DNA from 4 places in the Zoogloea sp. JDB1 genome. Region 4 is predicted to be linked to each of the others. Evidence: predicted binding sites of a transcription regulator. Region 4 holds the regulator's gene; each other region holds the start of a gene.
What was found. Region 4 encodes HrcA, which represses chaperone genes, less so after heat shock. Its sites were predicted from a motif close to TNTTAGCACTCNNNGNCNNNGAGTGCTAANA; they were not measured.
Positions count from the first base shown of each region.

Region 1: rpoH (RNA polymerase sigma factor RpoH) is a predicted target of HrcA. The motif match lies at 1,887-1,917, and genes of this name have one in related genera.
Region 2: AC1PPK_RS07770 (co-chaperone GroES) is a predicted target of HrcA. The motif match lies at 3,910-3,940, and genes of this name have one in related genera.
Region 3: AC1PPK_RS17145 (co-chaperone GroES) is a predicted target of HrcA. The motif match lies at 1,203-1,233, and genes of this name have one in related genera.

Region 1 is NZ_CM161496.1:244,307-250,068, reverse strand. Features, by position in the region: gene AC1PPK_RS01180 (DUF2244 domain-containing protein) at 1-212, opposite strand, end outside; gene AC1PPK_RS01175 (SCO family protein) at 342-950, shown strand; gene rpoH (RNA polymerase sigma factor RpoH) at 1,008-1,862, opposite strand; gene AC1PPK_RS01165 (6-pyruvoyl-tetrahydropterin synthase-related protein) at 2,301-3,947, shown strand; gene AC1PPK_RS01160 (glycosyltransferase family 39 protein) at 3,947-5,434, shown strand; gene AC1PPK_RS01155 (GtrA family protein) at 5,431-5,762, shown strand, end outside.
Region 2 is NZ_CM161496.1:1,752,177-1,757,938, forward strand. Features, by position in the region: gene AC1PPK_RS07755 (efflux RND transporter permease subunit) at 1-1,306, opposite strand, end outside; gene AC1PPK_RS07760 (efflux RND transporter periplasmic adaptor subunit) at 1,319-2,476, opposite strand; gene AC1PPK_RS07765 (TolC family protein) at 2,473-3,735, opposite strand; gene AC1PPK_RS07770 (co-chaperone GroES) at 4,036-4,326, shown strand; gene groL (chaperonin GroEL) at 4,384-5,762, shown strand, end outside.
Region 3 is NZ_CM161496.1:3,784,536-3,790,297, forward strand. Features, by position in the region: gene AC1PPK_RS17135 (methionine ABC transporter ATP-binding protein) at 1-503, opposite strand, end outside; gene AC1PPK_RS17140 (DUF2325 domain-containing protein) at 628-945, opposite strand; gene AC1PPK_RS17145 (co-chaperone GroES) at 1,323-1,613, shown strand; gene groL (chaperonin GroEL) at 1,673-3,307, shown strand; gene AC1PPK_RS17155 (hypothetical protein) at 3,316-3,672, opposite strand; gene AC1PPK_RS17160 (hypothetical protein) at 3,687-5,000, opposite strand; gene AC1PPK_RS17165 (glucokinase) at 5,074-5,762, opposite strand, start outside.
Region 4 is NZ_CM161496.1:4,601,759-4,607,520, reverse strand. Features, by position in the region: gene hemH (ferrochelatase) at 21-1,121, opposite strand; gene hrcA (heat-inducible transcriptional repressor HrcA) at 1,133-2,161, opposite strand; gene AC1PPK_RS20845 (NAD kinase) at 2,293-3,177, shown strand; gene recN (DNA repair protein RecN) at 3,204-4,871, shown strand; gene fur (ferric iron uptake transcriptional regulator) at 4,884-5,336, opposite strand; gene AC1PPK_RS20830 (outer membrane protein assembly factor BamE) at 5,460-5,762, shown strand, end outside.

The DNA of each region.
Region 1 (5,762 bases), 1.3 Mb from region 4:
ATGGCGCGCAGTGCGATGAAGAGTACGAGAAGTTCGAGGCCGGCGAAGGGTAATACCAGCCACGCACCGGCCAGCAGGAAGCCCGTGCTGACGATGAGGCTGGCGGCTAGGATCAGGGCGATCACGCCACGCCGCAGTGTGGGGGTGAGTGAGCAGTTGGGGCGCGCGATCCAGGATCGCGCGCCCGCTGCCTCTTTCATTGTTATAGCCATGGCGTCTCCTCCAGGCCCGTCTGCGTCTTTTTGACGCAGATCAAATTCTGGCGGCAGTGTAGCATCGCCTTCCCGTTTTGCAGTGCACTTTTTGAAAGCTCAGTTAATTGAGCCATAAGGATTTTTTAAATGTTTGCGTTGTTGCGATGCGGCATTGCTGGTTTGGCAGCACTTTGCGTGCTCACTGCCTGTTCGCCCGAGGGCAGCGGTGGGGCGCGGGAGGGTTTTGCCAACACCGACATCACGGGTGCGAACTATGCGAACGGGTTCCGTCTGACGGATCACCACGGACAGGTGCGCACGCTGGCTGACTACAAGGGCAAGGTGGTGACCCTGTTCTTCGGCTATACCCAATGCCCGGATGTGTGCCCGACCAACCTGCTCAATATGGCGCAGGTGATGCGTGAGCTGGGGGCGGATGCGGACAAGGTGCAGGTGCTGTTCGTGACCATCGACCCGGAGCGGGATACGCAGGAGCTGTTGGCCCAGTACGTGCCAGCCTTCGATCCGCGCTTTGTCGGCCTGTATGGTGACCTCGCCACGACGCAGGCGGTGGCGCGGGATTTCAAGGTGTTCTACCAGAAGCAGGGTGACGTGCAGGGCGGGCGCTACACGGTGGATCACTCGACCGGTACTTACGTCTATGACCCTCAGGGGCGGCTGCGCCTGTACATCAAGCACGGCGAGAAGCCGGCGGTGATCGTTGCCGACCTGAAGCGTCTGCTGGCCGGCAAGTAGCAAGAAAAAGGGCAGCCCGCGGGCTGCCCTTGGCAGGGATGCGCGTGCGCGGGGCCGTCAGGCCAGTGCAGCCAGGTGGCTGCGCATCTTCTGCATGGCCTTGGCCTCGATCTGGCGGATGCGCTCGGCGGACACGCCGTATTCGGCGGCCAGCTCGTGCAGCGTGGCGGCATCGCCTTCGGTCAACCAGCGGCGCTGCACGATGGTCCGGCTGCGTTCGTCCAGGTTAGCCAGCGCTTCGTGCAGGCCCACGTCCTGCAAGCGCGAGGCCTGGCGCTGGGCGATGACTTCGGAGGGCTCTGCGTGGGGGTCGGCCAGATAGGCGATCGGCGCAAAGCGTTCTTCCTCGTCGTCCGGTCCGCTTTCCAGTGCCACGTCCTGGCCGGACAGGCGGGTTTCCATCTCGCGGACTTCTTCCGGCTTTACGCCCAACTGGTCGGCAACTGCCAGAACTTCCTCACCCTGCAGCGAGTTGCTGCTGCTCTTCAGGCTGCGCAGGTTGAAGAACAGCTTGCGTTGGGCCTTGGTAGTGGCAATCTTGACCAGACGCCAGTTCTTGACGATGTACTCGTGGATCTCGGCCTTGATCCAGTGGATCGCGAAGGACACCAGGCGCACGCCGCGGTCCGGGTCGAAGCGCTTGACGGCCTTCATCAGGCCCACGTTGCCTTCCTGGATCAGGTCGGCATGGGGCAGGCCATAACCAAGATAACCGCGCGCAATAGCGACCACCAAGCGCAGGTGAGACAGTACCAGCTTGCGCGCCGCTTCCAGATCCTCGTGCTCCCGGAAGCTGTGGGCGAGATCGGACTCTTCCTTCTCGGTCAGCAGGGGGATGCGATTCACGCTCTGGATGTACTGGTCCAGGCTGCCAACCGCGGACGGAACGGGAAACGACAGGGTTTGAGACATCGACGGCTACCTCCTTCGCAGCAATATTAGCACTCCCGTCCTGTGAGTGCTAAGGGGACGAATGGTTCCGTATATTTCAGTCTGGTTCTGTATCGGTTTCAGGACGAGCCGTTCCTGCGGCGTTCGGCTACCCGTCATTTTCAGGGGCATGTCTGGTGTGGTGACGGGCGAGTGCCCGCGGGCTGCTCGGGAGGCAAAAGGATGCCGGAGAAAGGTCGATGGCATGCGAGCGGTTTATGCACAATTCACGATATCGATCCCGGCCTTCCGGTTACAATCCGGCAGCCTGTTGCCACTTGGCCGATAGCGCGGTCCCGTCATTCCGTCGAACGGATCGACGTATCAAAACCATTTACAGCGCCGTCGCGCTCTCATTCAATGCAGAACTGCGAACGACCCCGACCTCCCGCCGGTTCTTTGTCCGTATTTCGAGATTTGTTGCTGCTTGCAAGTATTGCCGTACTGGTGATGGCTGTCCCGGTGCTGCTCGACCGGACTCTCTACAATATTGATCAGGAAACTCATTTCCGGTGGATCAACCAGTTTTTCCTGAGCTTGGAAAAAGGTGAGCCTTACCCCCGGTGGATGTTTCTCGCCAATGGTGGCCTTGGCGAACTCCACTACGGCGCCTATCTTCTGTACTGGTATCTCGTTGCCGGTTTGATGAAGCTGGGTTTGAACACCTGGGCAGCCCTTCGCCTGCTGGCCCTGTGTGCCACCTGGGTGTCCGCGTCGATGGCTTATCTGGTCTGCGGGCGGCTCTTTTCAAGGAAGGCGGGTCTGGCGACCGGGGCGCTTGTTGCTGTCACGCCTTTCTCCCTGTTCCTGTTTACTCATTACGCGGCTTTTCCCTGGCACTTCACCCTGAGCCTCGCGGTCTGTTTCGTCCTGCTGTCCCTGAACACGGCCAATACGCCGGCCCGCCTGATCCTGCTTGCCCTTTGTGCTGCGGCCATCACCCTCTCCCATACCTTGGTGGCCTTCATGACCCTGATTTGTGCCGCGCCTGCGGTGCTTTATATGCAGAGTGGCAAGCCGGCAGCAAGGCTGACCGGCTTTCTGACCTGCTGGGCCCTGCCGGTGCTGTGTGGTGTCGGGATGGCGGCTTTCCATCTGATTCCTGCCATTGCTGCCCGGGGCCTGCTGGCTGACGCTTCTAGCGACCCCCTGTACTTCAACTGGAAGAACAGTTTCGCCTTCGCCACATTCAGTGCCCGGGAAAATGGCATGCGTTGGTTTGCCATCCAGTGGATCTACGCAAGCCAGATTCTCCTGTGCGCCCTCGTGGCGCTGTTCGCCCTTGCCAATTCCCGATCCACTGCGCCGCACTTGCGGCGTTTCATGGGCGGTGTGCTGGTGTTTGCCTTCGTGGCACTGGCTATGTCGTCGGAGCTTGCCTACCCTCTTTACCAACACATAGGGACGTTGAACAACCTGCAGTGGCCCTATCGCTTCCTGTCTGTGGCTGGTCTGGCCGCTGCCATTGCCTTGGGGCTTGCCAGTACCCTGGATTTTGAAGGACGCCTGCGTGTCGTGCTGCGGGTTGCGGTAGTCCTTGCGATCGCCCTTTCGGTTGCTCTGTGTGGAGTGGTCGGCTTTCAAGCTTACAAGGAGGGCCGCCCGAGTGTCATGGGCCCCCGGTTGCTCGAAGGGGACTTCAAACAATATGGGCTCGAGTTGAAAACCCAGGGTAAGGGCGCCGAAATCTATCGACGTAACGGTGGTCTGACCGGCTACTGTGCGGGGGTTCCTGCAGAATGCAAGGAAACCCGGGACACGGTGCATGAAAGGGAGTGGGAGGTTCGGGCGTCCAGGCCATTCCACCTCCTGCTGCCCCTGTTCTACTTTTCCGGCTGGAAAACCTTTCTGGACGACCAGCCGGCGCCCCATGCACTGGATACCGATAGCGGGCTGGTTGCGATGGATGTGCCCGCGGGGACACACCACATCCGTATCGTGTTCAAAGGCTTGCCGGAGGAAGAGACCGGTAGGCGCATTAGCCTTGCGGCTTTCGCTCTGCTGGTGATTCTGTGCATTCTGTCAAGTGTTGGGCGTCGCCGCGCGTCCTCCCCGGAGGCTGCCTGATGAATTCGAGCCCATTTTTCATCCTCTCGCGTCTTGCCGGTACGACGCTGGAGCGTGCAATGAGCCTCGTGGCAGTACTGACCCCGGGATGCATCGTCTACCTTGGTGCGGTAGGCGCACTTGGCGAGGCTAAGGCGGCTGTGGTCGCCGCGGTAGCGGTTATGGCCTCCTTGGCGGGAGCCCGCTGGCTGGCTGGCTGTTCCTTTTCCGGCTTGCTCCAGAGCCTGGCCCGTCTGGCGGAGCGTCCTTTCCGGAACACGGAGTTCGCCTCCCTGCTCGTGATTGGCCTGCTGTTACGCATCGGGTTCAGTGTGATCTATATGGCGCCACCTCAATCCGATGGTGCCGTGTACCTATCCCTGGCCGATCTCTTCCTGCGTGATGCACCTTACCAGGATCCGCGCGGAGATCTCGCATACTGGCCTCCTGGCTACCCGATGATATTGGCTGGTTTTTTGGCTGTCTTGGGCAAGGTCAGCTGGATTCTTGTAATCAGCAACTGCGTATTCTTCATGCTCACGGCCCTGGCGGTGCGCAGTCTCGCGCTGCAACTCGCAGGTGGCCTTACGGCGCGTATCGCTGTTACGGTTATCGCCCTGTGGCCCAATCTGATCTTGACGACCACTGGTGGAGCCAAGGAACTTCCGGCGTTGTTGTTCTTGACCGTGAGTTGCGTGCTGTTCCTGAAGGCCAGTCGCAAGCAAGGTCCGGCTCCGTTGGCGGGGATCGCTGCAGGTGTTTCGCTGGGGGCTGCGTCGTTGATCCAGCCCTCGTTCATGCTTCTGCCCGCAGCGTATGCGGCCCATCTGCTGGTCCAACGAGCGCGTCTGATGCCGGCCGTTGTGTTGCTGCTGTCGATCTCTCTGGGTATGGCCTTGGCCATTGCTCCCTGGAGCTTGCGTAATGTCGCCGTGCTGCATAAGTTCGTACCCATCGCCACCAATGGTGGCGAGGTCTTCTACCGGGCCAACAATCCCCTTGCTACGGGGGGGTATATCGACCGGGGTGAGGTGGATCTGTTCGTCTACCCGGAGGTTGAGCGTAGTGCGCTTGGGTTCGCTCTGGGCAAGCAGTGGATCAGGGAGAATCCGGACGATTTTGCCCGCCTGGCCTTGACAAAGATTGCACTGTTCCAGGGAGACGATGCTTACGGTGCCTACTGGTGTCTCAAGCGGGCTCTGGGGATCGAGGGCTTGCACTACGCCGGGCACAAGATCGTCTCCAACCTCTACTGGTTGCTGCTGTGGTTGACGCTGCTGGTGTTGATGTTGCGCCGACCCGCTGGAGAACGCCTGTCCCTCGGTTTGTCGTTGCTTAATTTGATCTATCTGTACTTCTTTGTGATTGATAGTATCTTCGAGAGCGGCGGTCGCCATCACATACCTCTAGCCGGTGTGGTGGCTGTCTTGGTCGGTGCCCTGCTGGAGGCCGAAGCCTGTAGGGAGGTGCGGCCCGAGGCCCGGGTCAGGTTGGATGCAGTGCGATGAAGATGGCAGTTGCGCAGTTCGGTACCTTCTGCCTGATCGGCCTGGTCGGTACGGCGGGACACTTCCTGACACTGTATGGCTTGACTTCCAGTGGTGTCAGTGGCCCTCTGGCGGCATCCGCTGTCGGAGCGGTGGTGGGTGCGCTGATCAATTATTCGCTCAATTATTCGATTACCTTCTCCTCGGATCGTCGCCATGTCGAAACGCTGCCACGTTTTCTCGCACTTGCCGGTGCGGGCTTCGGACTGAACTACTTGTTCATGATGCTGCTATTGGGCCTGAGCCTCCATTATCTGTTTGCCCAGACCGTTGCCAGTGGCCTGATTCT
Region 2 (5,762 bases), 2.8 Mb from region 4:
GCTTGAGGGCGTGGATGCGCCGGCCGACCGGCGAGGTGATGCCGTGGTGCTCGGTACGGGCATCGAAGGCCAGGCGCACCATCAGGGCTTCCACCATCACCACCGCGCTGTCGATGATGACGCCGAAGTCCACCGCACCGAGGGAAATGAGGTTGGCCGACACGCCCAGCGCGTGCATCAAAATAAAGGCGAACAGCAGGGACAGCGGGATGACCGCCGCGACGATGACGGCCGCCCGCAGGTTGCGCAGGAAGATCAGCAGGATCGCGGTGACCAGCACTGCGCCGACCAGCAGGTTCTCGCCGACGGTGGAGACGGTGTGGCCGATCAGCTCGGTGCGCTGGTAGATCGGGCGGACTTTGTAGCCTTCCGGCAGGCGCGCGTTGACTTCGTCCACCTTGGCGCGCAAGGCTTCGACGACCTTGGCGGCGTTGCCGCCCTTGGTCATCTGAACGATGCCTTCGATGACGTCGTCGTGGTCGTTGAAGGCGACGATGCCCGAGCGCGGACGCGCGCCGGCGACCACTTCGGCGACGTCGCTGATGCGTACCGGTTTGCCGTCGCGGGCCACCACGACCACATCGCGGACGTCGTCGAGGTTGTTGAAGAGGCCCAGCGAACGCACCACCAGTGCTTCGTCGCCGCGGCGCAGCAGGCCGCCGCTGCCGTTGCCGCTGGCGCCCGTCAGGGCTTTGCTGACGTCGTCGAGGCTGACGCCGTACTTGCGCAGCAGGTCGGGTTCGATGCGTACCTGCACCTCGCGGATCGAGCCGCCGAAACTCACCACGTCGGCGATGCCCGGTACGATGCGCAGGGCCGGGCGGATGGTCCAGTCCTGGATGGCGCGGACTTCTTCCTGGGAGGCGCCCGGCGGCGAGTCCAGCACATAGCGGTAGATCTCGCCGACGGCGGTGGTCAGCGGGGCCAGCGTGGGCTGCACGCCCGGCGGCAGATTGACGGTCTGCAGGCGCTCCAGCACCTGCTGGCGGGCGAAGTAGTCGGCGGTCTTCTCGTTGAAGGTGAGGGTGACCACCGACAGGCCGGTGATCGACACCGAGCGCAGCTGGGTCATGCCCGGCACGCCGCTCATCTCGCGCTCGATCGGCAGCGTGACGGTGCGCTCGACCTCTTCCGGTGCCTGGCCGATGGCCTGGGTGACGACCTGGACCTGCACGTCCTGTACGTCAGGGAAGGCCTCGATGGAGATCTGGCTAAAGGAATACAGGCCGTAGATGAGCAGGGCCAGCGCGGCGATGATGACGAAGGCGCGCTGGCGCAGGACTGCAGTGATGATGGAGTCGAACATGCCGGGGCGTCCTTAGCGGGAGCTGCTGGCCAGTTCGGCGTTGAGGAGCAGGGCGCCGACGCCGACCACCTTCTCGCCAGCCTTGATGCCCTGCCAGACATAGGCGTAGCTGCGGGTCTGCACCGCCAGCGTCACTTCCCGCTTCTCGAAGACGCCGGTCTCCCGTTCGACGAACACGTAGTTCTTGACGCCTTCCACCAGCAGCGAGCCGGTCGGAATCTTCGGCAGTTCGCCCTGGTTGTCGGCGAGGATGCCGACCTTGGCGTACATCTCGGGCTTCAGCAAGCCTTCCTTGTTGTCGACGGCGACCCGCGCCTGCACGCGGCGGGTCTGCGGGTCGAGGGTCGGCGCGACGCGCACGACCTTGCCTTCGAAGCTGCGGTGCGGGTACGCGGATACTTCGACCTGGGCGGACTTGCCAACGGTGACCAGCGGCAGATCACGCTCCGGAACATCGACGAGGACCGACAGGCGGCTCATGTCCGTGATCACGAACAGCGGCTCGTCGGCGTCGGGGCGGACTTCCATCGCCGGGTTGATGCGGCGGGTGGCGACGATGCCGGCAATCGGTGCGCGCAACACGTAGCGCTCGCCGCCCTGGGCGGCGCCGCTGCCCGGCGTCAGGTTGGCGAGGCGCAGGCGGGCCCGTTCGACCTCCGCCTGGGCCTGATGCCAGTCGGATTGGGCGGCCTCGAGATCGCGCTTGGGAACGACTTCGGCATCGAAAAGACTCTTGCTGCGTTCGAACGCGGCTTTCTTCTGGTGGGCATCGGCCTGGGCCTTGGCCAGATCGGCGGCGGCGGTGCCCAGCTCGGGCGCGTCAAGAACGGCCAGCACCTGACCGGCCTTGACCTGGTCGCCGATGTTGGCGTGGATCTCCAGGACACGGCCGGCGATCGGTGCGAACAGGCGGGCAGTGGCGTTCTCGTCGTAGGCGACGCGGGCGGCCAGGGGTTCGTCCAGCGGTACCGGCGCCACTTCGGCCCGTTCGACCTTGATCTGGGCCAACTGCGGGGCGGCGGTCGGGAAGCGCAGTACGCCGGGTTCGGCCGACGGTTTCATGACCACCGGTTCGGAGGTGGCTTCTTCGGTGCCGTTGTGGAAATACACATAGGCGCCGCCGGCGGCGGCAGCCACTGCCAGGGCGATGACGATCAGTCGGGTTTTCATTGCGGGGTGTCTCCGGCCAGGCGCAGCAGCATGGCGGCGCGGGCGAGGTCGGCGCGGGCCTGGATGGCCTCGATGCGGGTGGCGCGCAAGGTGCGCTGGGTGTCGAGATAGTCGGTGAGGCTCATGCCGCCTTTCTGGATGGCGATGTCGGCGCCGCGCGCGGCCCGTTCGGCGGCCGGCAGCACGACGTCGCGAATGCGGGTGAAGCGCGCTGCGCTGGCGGCCTGTTCGGCGCGCAGGCGGGTCTGCTCGCTGCTGACGCCGGCCTGGGTGGCGACGAGTTGCTGTTCGGCGGCAATGTAATCGGCTTCGCTCTTGGCGATGTCGCCGCGGTAGTCGTAGCCGAGGAACAGCGGGATGGACACGCTGAGACCGTAGGCGTTTTCGGGAACCGTACTGTTCGGATTGACCGGCGTGTGTTCGTACTGCACGCCGATCGACACGTCGCGGGTGCGCTGGGCGCGGGCCACGTCGCGCATTGCGTTGGCCTGTTCTACGCGCTGACGGGCGGCCACGACGTCGTAGCGCTCGCCTGCGTTCGATGCCCCCGGGGCCGGCAGGGCGTCGGCCCCGGGCCACTCGTCGGTGGTGTCCACGCGATCGGCGGGGACCCGGTTGCCGAGCAGCTGCGCCAGCGTGACGCGGGCGCGGGACAGGTCCAGCTCGGCCTGCACGGCGTCGTTGGCGACGCGGGCGGCATCGGCGGCGAAGCGGGCCACGTCCACCCCGGCCAGGTCGCCGGCCTTGCCCCGCAGGTCGGCGGCGTCGGCGGCGCGGCGGGCGAGGGCCGCGTTCTCGTCGGCGATGCGGCGGATCTCGCGGGCCGCGCGCAGATCGAGCCAGGCATTGGCCAGGTCGATGCGGGCCAGGCGGATGGTGTTGTCCAGGTCAGCCTGGGTGGCAGTCAGGTTGTTTTCAGCGGCGCGCAGGCGCAGCGCGCGCTTGTCGCCGCGCTCGAACACCTGGTCGATGCGCACGACGTTGTCGGTGGGGCGTTTCCAGTAACCGCCGCTACCCTTCGCGCCGGGATCGACGGAGGTGGCTCCGACGGTCAGTTGCGGGTTCGGTCGAGCCGCCGCGATGTCGATGCCGGCACGGGCGCCGGCGAGTGACGCGCGGGCCTGGACGATGGCCGGATTGGCCTCCAGCAGCAGGCGGTCAGCGTCGGCAAGGCCCAGGGGCTGGATGTCGGCGGCCTGCACCAGGCAGGGGAGAGGCAACGCAAGGGCGGCCAGGATGAAGCAGGAACGGGAACGCATGCCGGAATTCGGGATGGGACAGTGACCTCAGTCTAGAAAGACTTTCTGTCGATGAACTTACTTTTTTCTTGCACAAAGCTTGCAGTGCGTTTCCTGGCGAAGGCCGTGTTCCGCATATGAAGGAAGTGAAAAAGCTGCGCACGCGGACTTGAAAAGCGTTCTGGGCGACCCTATTATTAGCACTCGTTGGGGCTGAGTGCTAACAGGCATTGTCCCCGGTCCTCGCCAAGACCTGAATTGGCCAATGCATTTTTCCGTCGGGCAGCCTTGCCCGGTTTGAAACGAGTAGGAGATCTATAGATGAATATCCGTCCCTTGCATGATCGCGTGATCGTCAAGCGCGTTGAAGCCGAGCGCACCACTTCCAGCGGCATCGTGATCCCCGATTCCGCCGGTGAGAAGCCCGATCAGGGCGAGATCCTGGCTGTCGGCAACGGCAAGATCCTCGAGAGCGGCGAAGTGCGCAAGATGGATGTCAAGGTTGGTGACCGTGTCCTGTTTGGCAAGTACGCCGGCCAGACCGTCAAGGTCGATGGCCAGGAACTGCTGGTCATGCGCGAAGAAGACATCATGGGCGTGCTCGAGGCCTGAGCCTCGCTACCCGCGTCTTCCCTAGTCCCTAGATAAAGAATTCCGGAGAAACACTAAATGGCAGCTAAAGAAGTCAAGTTTGGCGATTCCGCTCGCGCCCGCATGGTTGAAGGCATCAACGTCCTGGCCGACGCGGTCAAGGTGACCCTGGGCCCCAAGGGCCGCAACGTGGTGCTAGAGCGCTCCTTCGGCGCTCCGACCGTGACCAAGGACGGTGTGTCCGTGGCCAAGGAAATCGAGCTGAAGGACAAGTTCGCCAACATGGGCGCCCAGATGGTCAAGGAAGTCGCTTCCAAGACCTCCGACATCGCCGGTGATGGCACCACCACCGCCACCGTGCTGGCCCAGTCCATCGTCCGCGAAGGCATGAAGTTCGTCGCCGCCGGCATGAACCCGATGGACCTCAAGCGCGGCATCGACAAGGCTGTCGTGGCCACCCTGGAAGAGCTGAAGAAGCTCTCCAAGCCCTGTTCCACCAACAAGGAAATCGCCCAGGTTGGCTCCATCTCCGCCAACTCCGATTCCTCCATCGGCGACATCATCGCCAACGCGATGGAAAAGGTCGGCAAGGAAGGCGTCATCACCGTTGAAGACGGCAAGAGCCTGAACAACGAACTCGACGTCGTCGAGGGCATGCAGTTCGACCGCGGCTACCTTTCCCCCTACTTCATCAACAACCCGGACAAGCAGGTTGCCATTCTGGACAACCCCTTCGTCCTGCTGTTCGACAAGAAGATCTCCAACATCCGCGACCTGCTGCCGGTTCTCGAGCAAGTCGCCAAGGCTGGCCGTCCGCTGCTGATCATCGCTGAAGACGTCGATGGCGAAGCCCTGGCAACTCTGGTCGTGAACAACATCCGCGGCATCCTGAAGACCTGTGCCGTCAAGGCTCCGGGCTTTGGCGACCGTCGCAAGGCCATGCTGGAAGACATCGCCGTGCTGACCGGCGGCCAGGTGATCGCCGAAGAAGTCGGCCTGACTCTCGAAAAGGCCACGCTGGACGACCTCGGCCAGGCCAAGCGTATCGAAGTGGGCAAGGAAAACACCACCCTTATCGACGGCGCCGGCGTTGCCGAGCGCATCGAAGCCCGCGTCAAGCAGATCCGCGTGCAGATCGAGGAAGCTACTTCCGACTATGACCGTGAAAAGCTGCAAGAGCGCGTGGCCAAGCTGGCCGGCGGTGTTGCCGTGATCAAGGTTGGCGCTGCCACCGAAGTCGAAATGAAGGAAAAGAAGGCCCGCGTGGAAGACGCGCTGCACGCCACCCGCGCTGCCGTTGAAGAAGGCATCGTCCCCGGCGGCGGCGTCGCGCTGCTGCGTGCCCGCGCAAACCTGGCTGACCTCAAGGGTGACAACCACGATCAGGACGCCGGCATCAAGATCGTGCTGCGCGCCATGGAACAGCCCCTGCGTGAAATCGTCGCCAACGCTGGCGC
Region 3 (5,762 bases), 820 kb from region 4:
GGTTCTGGCGCCAGCGCACGGGCAATGGCCACGCGCTGCTTTTGTCCGCCCGAGAGGCGGCCCGGATGCACGTCGGCCTTGGCGGCGAGGCCGACGAAATCGAGGCAGGCCGCGACGCGTTCGCGGATGCGCGCCGCCGGCTCGCCGGACAGGCGCATCGGCAGCGCGACGTTCTCGGCCACCGTGAGGTTATGCAGCAGGTTGAAGTGCTGGAAGATCATGCCGATGCGGTGGCGCGCGTGGCGCAGCGCCGGTGCGGACAGGCGGGTCAGGTCCTGGCCGTGCACGATCACCTGGCCCGCGTCGGGCCGTTCGAGGAGATTGACCAGGCGCAGCAGCGTGGACTTGCCGGCACCCGAGAAGCCGATGATCCCGTGGATCTCGCCGGCTGGCACCGCCAGGCTGGTCGGCTGGACGCCGACGTTCTGTCCGCCCGGATCGGTGAAGCGGCGGGAGACGCCGCGCAATTCGATGGCCGGCGTTGGACTATTGGTTCGGGACATGGGCTTATGCAAAATGAAGCGATGGGGCGACTCTAGCGCCGCCCTGCCCGCTCCCGAACCAAGTAATCCTGCTGAGCTTTACAGCGCCGCCGTGGATAGCTTTCCACGCTCGGCGGACTCTTGCTTACTGCTTGCGATGCGCGCAGCGGGCACAGCTCAGGTCGTCGAGCCGCTCACGCACTTCGGTGGCGGAGTGCCGGCAGAACACCATGGGAATGCCCAGGTCTTCCGCCTGCTTGCGCACATTGCGCATCAGCATGTGATTGGCCCGGTCGCACATGAAGACCACCAGACCGGTGCGGCGCGACAGCTGGCGCCGGTTCTCCGAGGCCTTGCGGCCGGTCCAATGGTCGATCTGCTTGATGCCGAACTGGTCGGCCACCCGCAGGATTTCACTGCGGATACCTTCGATACGGTCCGCTCCCACGATCACTGCCTGCATATCGGCGACTCCTTCAAAGCGTGCCGCAGCACGAATGACGTGAGTGTGTCGCGGCCCCGCAGCGCACCAAACCAAATTCTTTCGATATGCATTGCAGGCGGACGGGGCATAAGCGCTATTCCATCCCCAAAGCTAAGCTATTGAATATTTTGAATTCATGCTTATTCATGAAGGCCAAAAAATGCTGCCGTCCGGGCAGCCGGTGAGCATCACTGTTGAAATCCAAACAGCACCTGCGCCGCGCTCGGGAAGATTCTTGTTAGCAATCAAGGGCGTCGAGTGCTGGCATTGCCCTTGCGATAGGTGATCCAAGGCCGCAGCCCTGCCATCGCAGGCCGGCCGGATCGTCCAAATCAAGCAACGGAGAACTCAGAAAAATGGCCATTCGTCCGCTCTACGACCGCGTCATCGTCAAGCGCCTCGACCCGGAGCGCACCACCGCCAGCGGCATCGTCATCCCCGACAGCGCCGGTGAAAAGCCCGATCAGGGTGAAGTGCTGGCCGTCGGCAACGGCAAGCTGCTCGCCAGCGGCGAGCTGCGTCCGCTGGCCGTCAAGGTCGGCGACCGCGTGCTGTTCGGCAAGTACGCCGGCCAGGCCGTCAAGATCGACGGCAGCGACGCCCTCGTGCTGCGCGAGGAAGACGTCATCGCCATCATCGAAGGCTGATTCCCCAGCCCCGCACCCGACAACACCACAAGACATTAAGAATCAGGAGCTCTCCACTCATGGCATCCAAGAAAGTCCTCTTCGGCGACGACGCCCGTGCCCGCATCGTCGTCGGCGTCAACATCCTGGCCGACGCGGTCAAGGTCACCCTCGGCCCGAAAGGCCGCAACGTGGTCCTGGAGCGTGCCTTTGGCGCCCCGACGGTGACCAAGGACGGCGTGTCCGTGGCCAAGGAAATCGAGCTGAAGGACAAGTACGAGAACATCGGCGCCCAGCTGGTGAAGGAAGTCGCCTCCAAGACCTCCGACAACGCCGGCGACGGCACCACCACCGCCACCGTGCTGGCCCAGGCCATCGTGCGTGAAGGCTTCAAATACGTGGCCGCCGGCTACAACCCCACCGATCTCAAGCGCGGCATCGACAAGGCCGTCGTCGCCATCGTCGCCGAGATCAAGAACATCGCCCGCCCGACCACCACCAGCAAGGAAATCGCTCAGGTCGGCGCCATCTCCGCCAACTCCGACGCCGACATCGGCCAGATCATCGCCGACGCCATCGATCGTGTCGGCAAGTCCGGCGTGATCACCGTGGAGGACGGCAAGTCCCTGGCCAATGAGCTGGACGTGGTGGAAGGTCTGCAGTTCGACCGCGGCTACCTGTCGCCCTACTTCATCAACAACCCGGACAAGCAGATCGCCGCGCTGGACGATCCGTTCATCCTGCTGTTCGACAAGAAGATCTCCAACATCCGCGACCTGCTGCCGGTGCTGGAGCAAGTGGCCAAGGCCGGCCGCCCGCTGCTGATCATCGCCGAGGACGTGGAAGGCGAAGCCCTGGCGACGCTGGTGGTCAACACCATCCGCGGCATACTGAAGGTTGTCGCCGTCAAGGCGCCGGGCTTCGGCGACCGCCGCAAGGCCATCCTGGAAGACATCGCCATCCTGACCGGCGGTCGCGTGATCGCCGAGGAAGTCGGCCTGACGCTGGACAAGGCCACGCTGGACGATCTCGGCCAGGCCAAGCGCATCGAAGTCGGCAAGGAAAACACCACCGTGGTGGATGGCCTCGGCAGCGCCGATGCGATCAAGGCCCGCGTGGGCATCATCGACGCGCAGATCGCCGAAGCCACCTCCGACTACGACAAGGAGAAGCTGCAGGAGCGCAAGGCCAAGCTGGCCGGCGGCGTGGCGGTGATCAAGGTCGGCGCGGCCACCGAAGTCGAACTGAAGGAAAAGAAGGCCCGCGTGGAAGACGCGCTGCACGCCACCCGTGCGGCGGTGGAAGAAGGCGTGGTGCCCGGCGGCGGCGTCGCGCTGCTGCGTGCCCGCAAGGCCATCTCCGAACTCAAGGGCGACAACCACGACCAGGATGCGGGCATCAAGATCGTGCTGCGCGCCGTCGAGGAACCCCTGCGCCAGATCGTCGCCAACGCCGGCGACGAGGCCTCGGTGGTGGTCAACAAGGTCATCGAGGGCGACGGCAACTTCGGCTACAACGCCGGCAACGGCACCTACGGCGATCTGGTCGAGCAAGGCGTGCTCGACCCGGCCAAGGTCACCCGCTCCGCGCTGCAGAACGCCGCGTCCGTGGCGGCACTGATCCTCACCACCGACGCCATCGTGGCGGAACTGCCGGACGACAAGCCGGCCGTGCCTCCCGGCCACCATCCGGAAGGCTTCGGCGGCGGCTTCTGATCACCTGATCACCTCACGGCAGCCCCCCTGCTTGTGACGGCCGGCCCTTCGGGGCCGGCTTTTTTGTGGCCATCAGCCGCTGGGCAAGCCAGCCCGCTCTGCCCGCTCGTGGCGCCAGGCTGCGGGTACGTCAGCGGATTGCATCGGGATTCCGCCAGCACGTGCAAGCCAATCAGCAGATAGAGCACGTAGACGAAGCCAAAGGCCCAGCGCCAGCCCACCGTATCGGTGAGCACCCCAGCGATCTGTCCGCCGATGAAGCGGGCCAGGGTGTGCTGGCGCTCCGCATAGGGAACCTTGTCGCCAATCCAGGCCATCGAGAGCGGAATGATGCCCGCCGCAGCCCCCCCGGGGAATGCGGTCATGAAGAGTGTTCTTCTTATCTGGAAGCGAGCGCCAGCCACACGACGGCGAGACAGTAGGCTTGCAGGCAATAGCGCATGTTGCCGCGCGCCAGGGTGCCGGCCGGGACGCCGAAGCGCCCCTGGATGGCGATGTGGATGCCGGACATCGAGCCCGCGGCAAGTCCAATGGCCCACGACTCGACGAAGACCAGGGCAAGCAGGTCGGGTTCCGGGTGAAGCGGTGCCAGCCAGGACGCCATGATGGTGATCGAGATCACCACGTGGATACCGAGAATGGACAGCAGGATCATCAGGGCCAGGATGATCGCCGCCTCGAAGGTGCCGAACACGCTGAAAGGCATCCACACGCCGCCGAGGCTGATCAGCGACTGCAAGCCGCTGGCAAAGACCCCGGCCGCCAGAAACAGGATGAGCTCGCCGGACATGCCGGGCAGGCGGTCCCTGGCATGGCGGTAGATCGACCGTGCGGCGGCCCCGGGGCCCTTTTCAACGGAGGTCACCGCGCAGACGATCGCCAGCGCAGACAGGCTGACGATGGACAGCGCCGCCCACTGCGGAAGCAGCCAATGCCCGGCCGCAACCAGCACGGAGAGCAAGGCCGGCACACGCAGCGCCCGCAGATGCATGGGGTAGCCGACGAAGGTCGCGCTGCTGTTGCCCAGCGCTCTTTCGATATCGCGCACTGCCAGCACCAGCAGCACGGCAGCGAGCGCCGCGCCGATGCCGGCCAGCCGCATTGGATTGGCGCCCGGCGCATTGGTCAACGCAACCGCGGTGGCCGCAAAGAAGGGCGACCACAGGGCCGCCGCCAGAAAGGCCCGCCCAAGGATCATGGCCTGCTCGGGACGGAGCTTGCCCGCCGCCCTGATCCGCTCGGCCATGATGAAGACCGCCGACAGGTTGATGACCGCCCCCAGCAGATGCACGCCAAGGGCCGTGCGCCACAAGGCCTTTCGCCCCTGCGGCAGCGTCTCGCGGGCATCTTCCGCCGTATTGAGCAACTGCAGGAAGCTGACCGCTCCGAGCATGCCCAGCAGCGCCGTATTCTGCGTCAGCACACTGAGCCACGCCGGACGCTGGCCATGGAACAGACTCACCCCGAAGGCCAGCAGCCCGCAACCCGCCAGCAACACGGCCTGGCGTTTCTGCGCTGCGGGCAGGCGTGGCCACAGGAGCGCCGCGGCCAGCCAGGCGCTGGCGCCGGCCCACCCGCTTGGTGGCCCGTGGCCCGTCCCCGTCAATGCCGCCAGCACGATCATCACGGCCAGCAAGGCCGAGGCCAAGGGCTGGCGCTTGAGCAGCGTGTGCTGTGTATCCGATTCACGCATCGTCTTGAATTAATACCGGCAAGCCTCCCACCCGCGGGAGCCAGGCTGCCGCGGGCGGACCACTCTGCATGCCTTAACTGGCGTGGGAGATCAAATTGCCCAGTCCGCCCGGAGCGGGTGTGCCGACCGCGCCGGTCAGACCCTTGCCCAGCTCCCGGTCGGCGGCCGCCGGGTCGAGCAGGCGCACCGCCACGCCGACGGCCAGGATGTCGATCATCAGCAGGTGCAGGATGCGCGACACCATCGAGATGTAGCTGGTGCCGTCCTCGGCGTGGTCCACCGCCAGCGCCACGGTGGCTTTGGCGGCCAGCGGCGAATTGCTGGTGGTGATGGCGATGACGCTGGCGCCGGCAGCCAGCGCCAGGTCCACTGCCTGCAGGATGTCGGCCATCGCGCCGGAGCGGGACACCGCCACCACCACGTCGTCCTTGCCGAGCAGCTCCGCCGCCATCATCTGCAGGCGCGAGTCGGAATAGGCCACCGTCGGAATGCGGAAGCGGAAGAACTTGTGCTGGCCATCGATGGCCACCACCGCCGAGTTGCCCATGCCGTAGAACTCGATGCGCCGCGCCTTCTGCAGCAGTGCGATGGCCTTCTCGACGGCCTCCGGGTCGAGGCTGTCGCGGAAGCGCAGGATCGCCGACACCGTGTTGTCGAGCACCTTCACCGACAGGTCCGGCGCGGAGTCGCCAAGCCGCACCTGGCTGTGGCGCACCGGCACCGTGCCGCTGATCCCCGAGGCCAGCTTGCGCTTGAACTCGG
Region 4 (5,762 bases):
GGCCGGCGTGCCGATTGTGGTCATGATGCTGCGCCCATGGCGCGGGCGCGCTCCGTCTGGCGGGCCAGCGCATCCCGGTCCGGGCTCGCTTCGTCGAGCCAGTGACCCAGCTGGCGGAGGCTCAGCTTCATCAAGGCTTCGATCCAGTCCTGGCGTTCGTTCAGGCAGGGGATGTAGCTGAAGCGCTGGCCGCCGGCGTGGAGGAAGGCCTCCCTGCATTCCATGTTGATTTCTTCGAGTGTCTCGAGGCAGTCAGACACGAAACCCGGGCACATGACATCCACGGATGAGGATGTCTTGTTGCGCGCCAGCTGCTCCAGCGTGGGCTGCGTGTATGGGGTGAGCCACTCGGCCTTGCCGAAGCGCGACTGGAAGCTGACGATGACGCGCTCCTCCGGCAATTGCAGAGCCTCGCGCAGCAGGCGGGCGGTCTTGTGGCACTCGCAGTGATAGGGGTCGCCCAGATCCAGCGAGCGGCGAGGAATGCCGTGGAAGCTGAGAACGAGCTTGTCGGCCTGCCCCTCCTTCTTCCAGTGGTCGCGCACTGACTGGGCCAGGGCTGCAATGTAGCCCGGATCGTCACCGAAGCTGCGTACGTAGCGGATTTCCGGAAGGTTGCGCCAATGGCGCAGGCAGTCGGCCACGTCGTCGATCACCGTCGCGGTCGTGCTGGCGGCGAACTGAGGGTAGAGCGGGACGACAAGGATGCGGTTGCAGCCGGCGCTGCGCAGTGCATCGAGCTGCTTGCGGATGGATGGCTGGCCGTAACGCATGGCCCAGCTCACCTGCAGGTTCGGCTGGCCCGCGTGGGTCAGGAAGCCGGCCAGCAACTTCGCCTGCTTTTCGGTGTGGACCTTGAGCGGCGAGCCTTCGTCGGTCCACACGCTGGCGTACTTGGCGGCGGATTTTGCAGGCCGGGTACGCAGGATGATGCCGTTGAGGATAGGCCACCAGATGAGGCGTGGAATCTCGACGACCCGCGGGTCGGACAGGAACTGCTTCAGATAGGGGCGGAGGGCGTCGGCGCTTGCCGCGGCTGGGGTGCCGAGATTGACCAGCAGGATGCCGATGCGGGGTATCTGGCCATGGGTATGGGCTGGCTCCTGCCAGTATCGGGGCATGTCGGCTTTCGTCAGTTGTGGCCCGAAAGGGCGCTGGTTAGAAGGCGGGCGGTGACGTCGACGATCGGGATCACCCGCTCGTACGCCATGCGGGTCGGGCCGATGACGCCGACGGAGCCGACCAACTGCCCGTCTACTTCATAAGGTGCGGTGATGACGCTGCAGTCGTCGAGGGGGCTCAGTCCACTCTCTCCACCGATGAAGATTTGCACTCCCTGGGCGCGATTGGAGATGTCGAGCAGCTGCATGAGGCCGGTCTTCTGTTCGAACAGCTTGAAGAGTTCGCGCAGGCGGGCCATGTTGGAGGACAGGTCTTCCGCATCGAGCAGGTTGGTTTCGCCGGAGATCACGTAGGTGCTCTGGGTTTCCTCGAGGGCTTCGCTGCCAGCCTCGACGGCTGCGCTCATGAGGTCGGTCATGTCGGAGCGGAGCTGCTTGAGTTCGTCCTGGATGCGCGTGCGGATCTCGGGAAATGCCAGGCCGGCAAAGTGCTGGTTGAGGTAGTTTGCAGCGGTGACCAGCTCGGCCGGGCTGTAGTGGCGCTTGGTGAACAGGATGCGGTTCTGCACGTCGCCACCGGTGGTGACGAGGATCAGCAGGACACGGGTTTCCGACAGGCTGACGAACTCGATCTGGCGGATCTTGATGGCGTCCTGCTTCGGGGAGATCACGACGCCGGCAAAGTGGGTGAGGCCGGACAGCAGCTGGGAGGCGGCGTTGATGACCCGCTGCGGTTCGCCGGGCTGGATCTGCCCCTTGATCTCCCGCATCTGGCCCAAGTCGATGGGCAGCACCGTGAGCAGGCTGTCGACGAAGAAACGATAACCGCGCGCGGTGGGTACGCGGCCGGCCGAGGTGTGCGGGCTGGTGATGAAGCCCAGTTCTTCCAGGTCCGACATCACGTTGCGCACCGTTGCCGGGGACAGCTTGAGGCCGGAATGGCGCGACAGGGCACGCGAGCCAACCGGCTGGCCTTCGGCGATGTAGTGCTCCACAAGGGTCTTGAGGAGGATTTGCGAACGTTGATCGAGGCTGGTCATGGCAGAGGGCTCGGAGAGACGCTGGGATTCTAAGGAAGGGACGCGCTCATGAGAAGCATGAATGGTGCCGGTTGATTCTGTTTTGTCTTGGTCGCCTGCGGCGTCCATGAATAATGTGGTTTAATCGGTGCATGACCTGCGAGTTCAAGACGATTGCGCTGATCGGCAAGTATCAGAGCCCCGAGGTGGCTGAAGCGGTGCTTCGGCTGGCCAATCATTTGCGCGGCCTGGGGCTCCAGGTGCTGATCGAGCAGGGGACCGCCAGTTCCACCGGGCTGACGGCGGGTTTCTCCGTCGCCAGCTATGAGGAGATCGGCGTTCAGGCGGATCTCGCGGTCGTACTTGGGGGCGATGGTACGCTTCTAAATAGTGCATGTCGGCTGGCCGAGTACGAAGTGCCGTTGGTTGGCGTCAACCAGGGGCGGCTCGGCTTCCTGACTGATATCTCACGGGAAGTCGCGCTGGAAAAGATCAGTGAGGTGCTCGAGGGGCGGTATTCGGAAGAAAGCCGCGTGCTGCTCGACGCCGAAGTGCTTCGCAATGGAAAGCGCGTATTTCATACGGTGGCGCTCAATGATGTGGTGGTCAATAAGGGCGATCTCGGGCGCATGATCGAGTTCGATCTGCGTATCGACGGAGAGTTCGTCTATACCCAGCGTTCGGACGGCATGATCATTTCGACGCCGACCGGCTCAACGGCCTACGCGCTGTCAGCCAATGGCCCGATCCTGCATCCGAGCGTAGACGGCATTGCACTGGTGCCAATGTGCCCCCATACGCTGACCGCGCGTCCCATCACGCTGCCGGACCGCTGTCGCATCGAGATCGTGCTGTTGCCGCCACACGACTCCCGCGTGCATTTCGACGGACAGACGCGCTACGACACGCGGGCGGGCGACACCCTGCAGATCACCCGTTCTCCCCACCGGGTGCGTCTGCTGCATCCTGTGGGCTACAGTTATTTCGCCATGCTGCGCGAGAAGCTGCACTGGAGTTCCGCGCCCCGCCACGGCTGATCCGCTCAATTTTTCTTTCTGCCTTCATGCTGCGTCATCTTTCCATTCGCGACTTTGTGATCGTCGATCAACTCGAACTTGAGTTCGAGGCCGGTTTCGGTGCATTGACTGGCGAGACCGGCGCGGGTAAATCGATCCTGCTGGATGCCCTGGGGCTGGTGCTGGGCGGCAAGGCCGAGAGCGGAGTTGTGCGGACCGGGCAGGCCAAGGCGGAGATCCTGGCGGAGTTCGATCTCCCGGAAGATGGCGCGTTGCGGGACTGGCTGGTCGAACAGGAGCTGGATTCCGGTGACGGCTCGGTGCTGATGCGTCGGGTCATCGACAGCGGCGGACGTTCCAAAACGTGGCTCAACGGCGTTCCCGTTGTGCTGGCCCAGATGCGGGCCGCCGGGGAGTGGTTGGCAGACATTCACGGCCAGCACGCCCACCATGCGCTGTTGCGCGCGGAGGCCCAACTGGAACTGGTGGACGCCCATGGCGGCTTATCCGGGCAGGCATCCGAGGTGGCCGATTTGTACCGTGCCTGGTCGGCCCTGCGACGGGCGCGGGAGGTGGCGGAGCACGGGGCTTTGAGTACCGAGAGGGAGCGCGAACTGCTGGCCTGGCAGGTCAGCGAATTGCGTGAGCTGGCCTTCGATCCCCACGAGTGGGCGACGCTCAACCAGGAGCAGACCCGCCTGGCTCATGCTGCAGGGTTGATCGCGGGCAGCACGGAGGTGCTGGAAGGTCTGGCGGACAGTGACTACGCGCTAGTGTCACAACTCGATCACCTGCTCGCGCGGGTGGCAGACATGGCGCAGCACGATGGCCAGCTTGCCGACGTGCAGGAACTGCTGGGGAGCGCCAGCATCCAGCTCGACGAAGCTCTGCATGCGATGCGTCGCTATCGGGACCGGCTTGACGTGGATCCCGAGCGTCTGGCAGAGATCGATCAGCGCATCCACGCGATCACCAGCATGGCGCGCAAGCACAAGGTGGCGCCCGAGGTTTTGCCCGATCTGCAGGCTGATAGCGTGCTGCGCCTGGAGCGCCTCACGCGGGAAGCCGATCCGGAGGCGCTGGCCCGGGAGGAGTCGGCTGCTAAAGCGCGCTTCATGGAGGCCGCCGAACGCCTGTCGGTGGTACGCCGCGGCGTGGCGGCGGCGCTGTCGGAGGCGGTGACCGATGCAATGCAGTCGCTGGCGATGGCCGGTGCCCGCTTTGAGATTGCTGTCCGGGCGGTGGAGGAGGGCTGTGTCAGCGGGCTCGAGACGGTGGAGTTCCTGGTGACCGCAAATGCCAGCCAGCCGCTGCGCCCCCTCGCCAAGGTTGCGTCTGGCGGGGAGTTGTCACGGATCGGTCTGGCGATTCAGGTCATCGCGAGCCGCAATGCAGCTACGCCGACGCTGATCTTTGACGAGGTCGATGTCGGTATCGGCGGGCGGGTGGCCGAGATCGTGGGGCGTCTGCTCAAGCAGATCGGGAGTGATCGCCAAGTGCTGTGCGTGACCCATCTGCCCCAGGTGGCGGCTCAGGCTGACTGGCAGTGGACCATCGCGAAGGAAACCCGCGACGGTCAGACGCTTTCTCGTGTGAAGAGCCTGGCGCCTGCCGAGCGCGTCGAGGAGATTGCCCGGATGTTGGGTGGCGTACATATCACTGATACAACCCGCGACCATGCAGCCGAGATGCTGGGCCTGCAGCGCGCCGGCTGAGGCCCGCGACGTTCAGGAACTCGTGATGGGGCCGCTGCCCGGGCGGTTGGGGCAGGGGTCCTTCTTGCAGTCAGCGTACAGATAAAGCGCGTGTTCGCGAACGGCGAAACCGCGCTCTTCGGCAATCCGGTTCTGTCTTTCCTCGATGGCGGGATCGAAGAATTCCTCCACCTTGCCGCACTGCAGGCACACCAGATGGTCGTGGTGGTGCCCTTCATTGAGTTCAAAGACCGCCTTGCCGGACTCGAAGTAATGGCGTTCGAGAAGGCCGGCCTGTTCAAACTGGGTGAGCACGCGATAAACCGTGGCCAGTCCGATGTCCATGTCTTCGGCGATCAACAGGCGATAGACGTCTTCGGCCGTCAGATGGCGATTTTCCACCTTCTGGAACAGATCGAGGATCTTGAGTCGCGGGAAGGTGGCCTTGAGGCCGATACTCTTTAGGTTTTGCGAATTACTGGACATGGGAGCCCCGAAAACTTGGATGCGGCGGTCGAAAGTCCGACCGGCCCCGTATGATATAGTTTCAGACCATCCTTGAGAATGCGGCCTTTCGGCCGACTCCCATTCCCGCCTTCCAGAAACGCCATGCGCAAACTGTTCTCTTCTGTTCTGCTGGTAGCTGCCCTTTCCGGTTGCACTACCGTCGGCGACTTTTTCAAACCCTACAGAATCGATGTCCGGCAGGGCAATTTCGTGACCCAGGAAATGGTGTCTCAGCTCAAGCCCGGAATGACGCGGGATCAGGTGCGTTTCGTGCTTGGGACGCCGCTGGTGACCGATGTCTTTCATTCGGACCGCTGGGACTACGTCTACCGTTTTCAGCCGGGCAAGGGCAGTCTGCAGGAGCGCCGCCTGACCGTGATTTTCGAGGACGGCAAACTCGTGCGC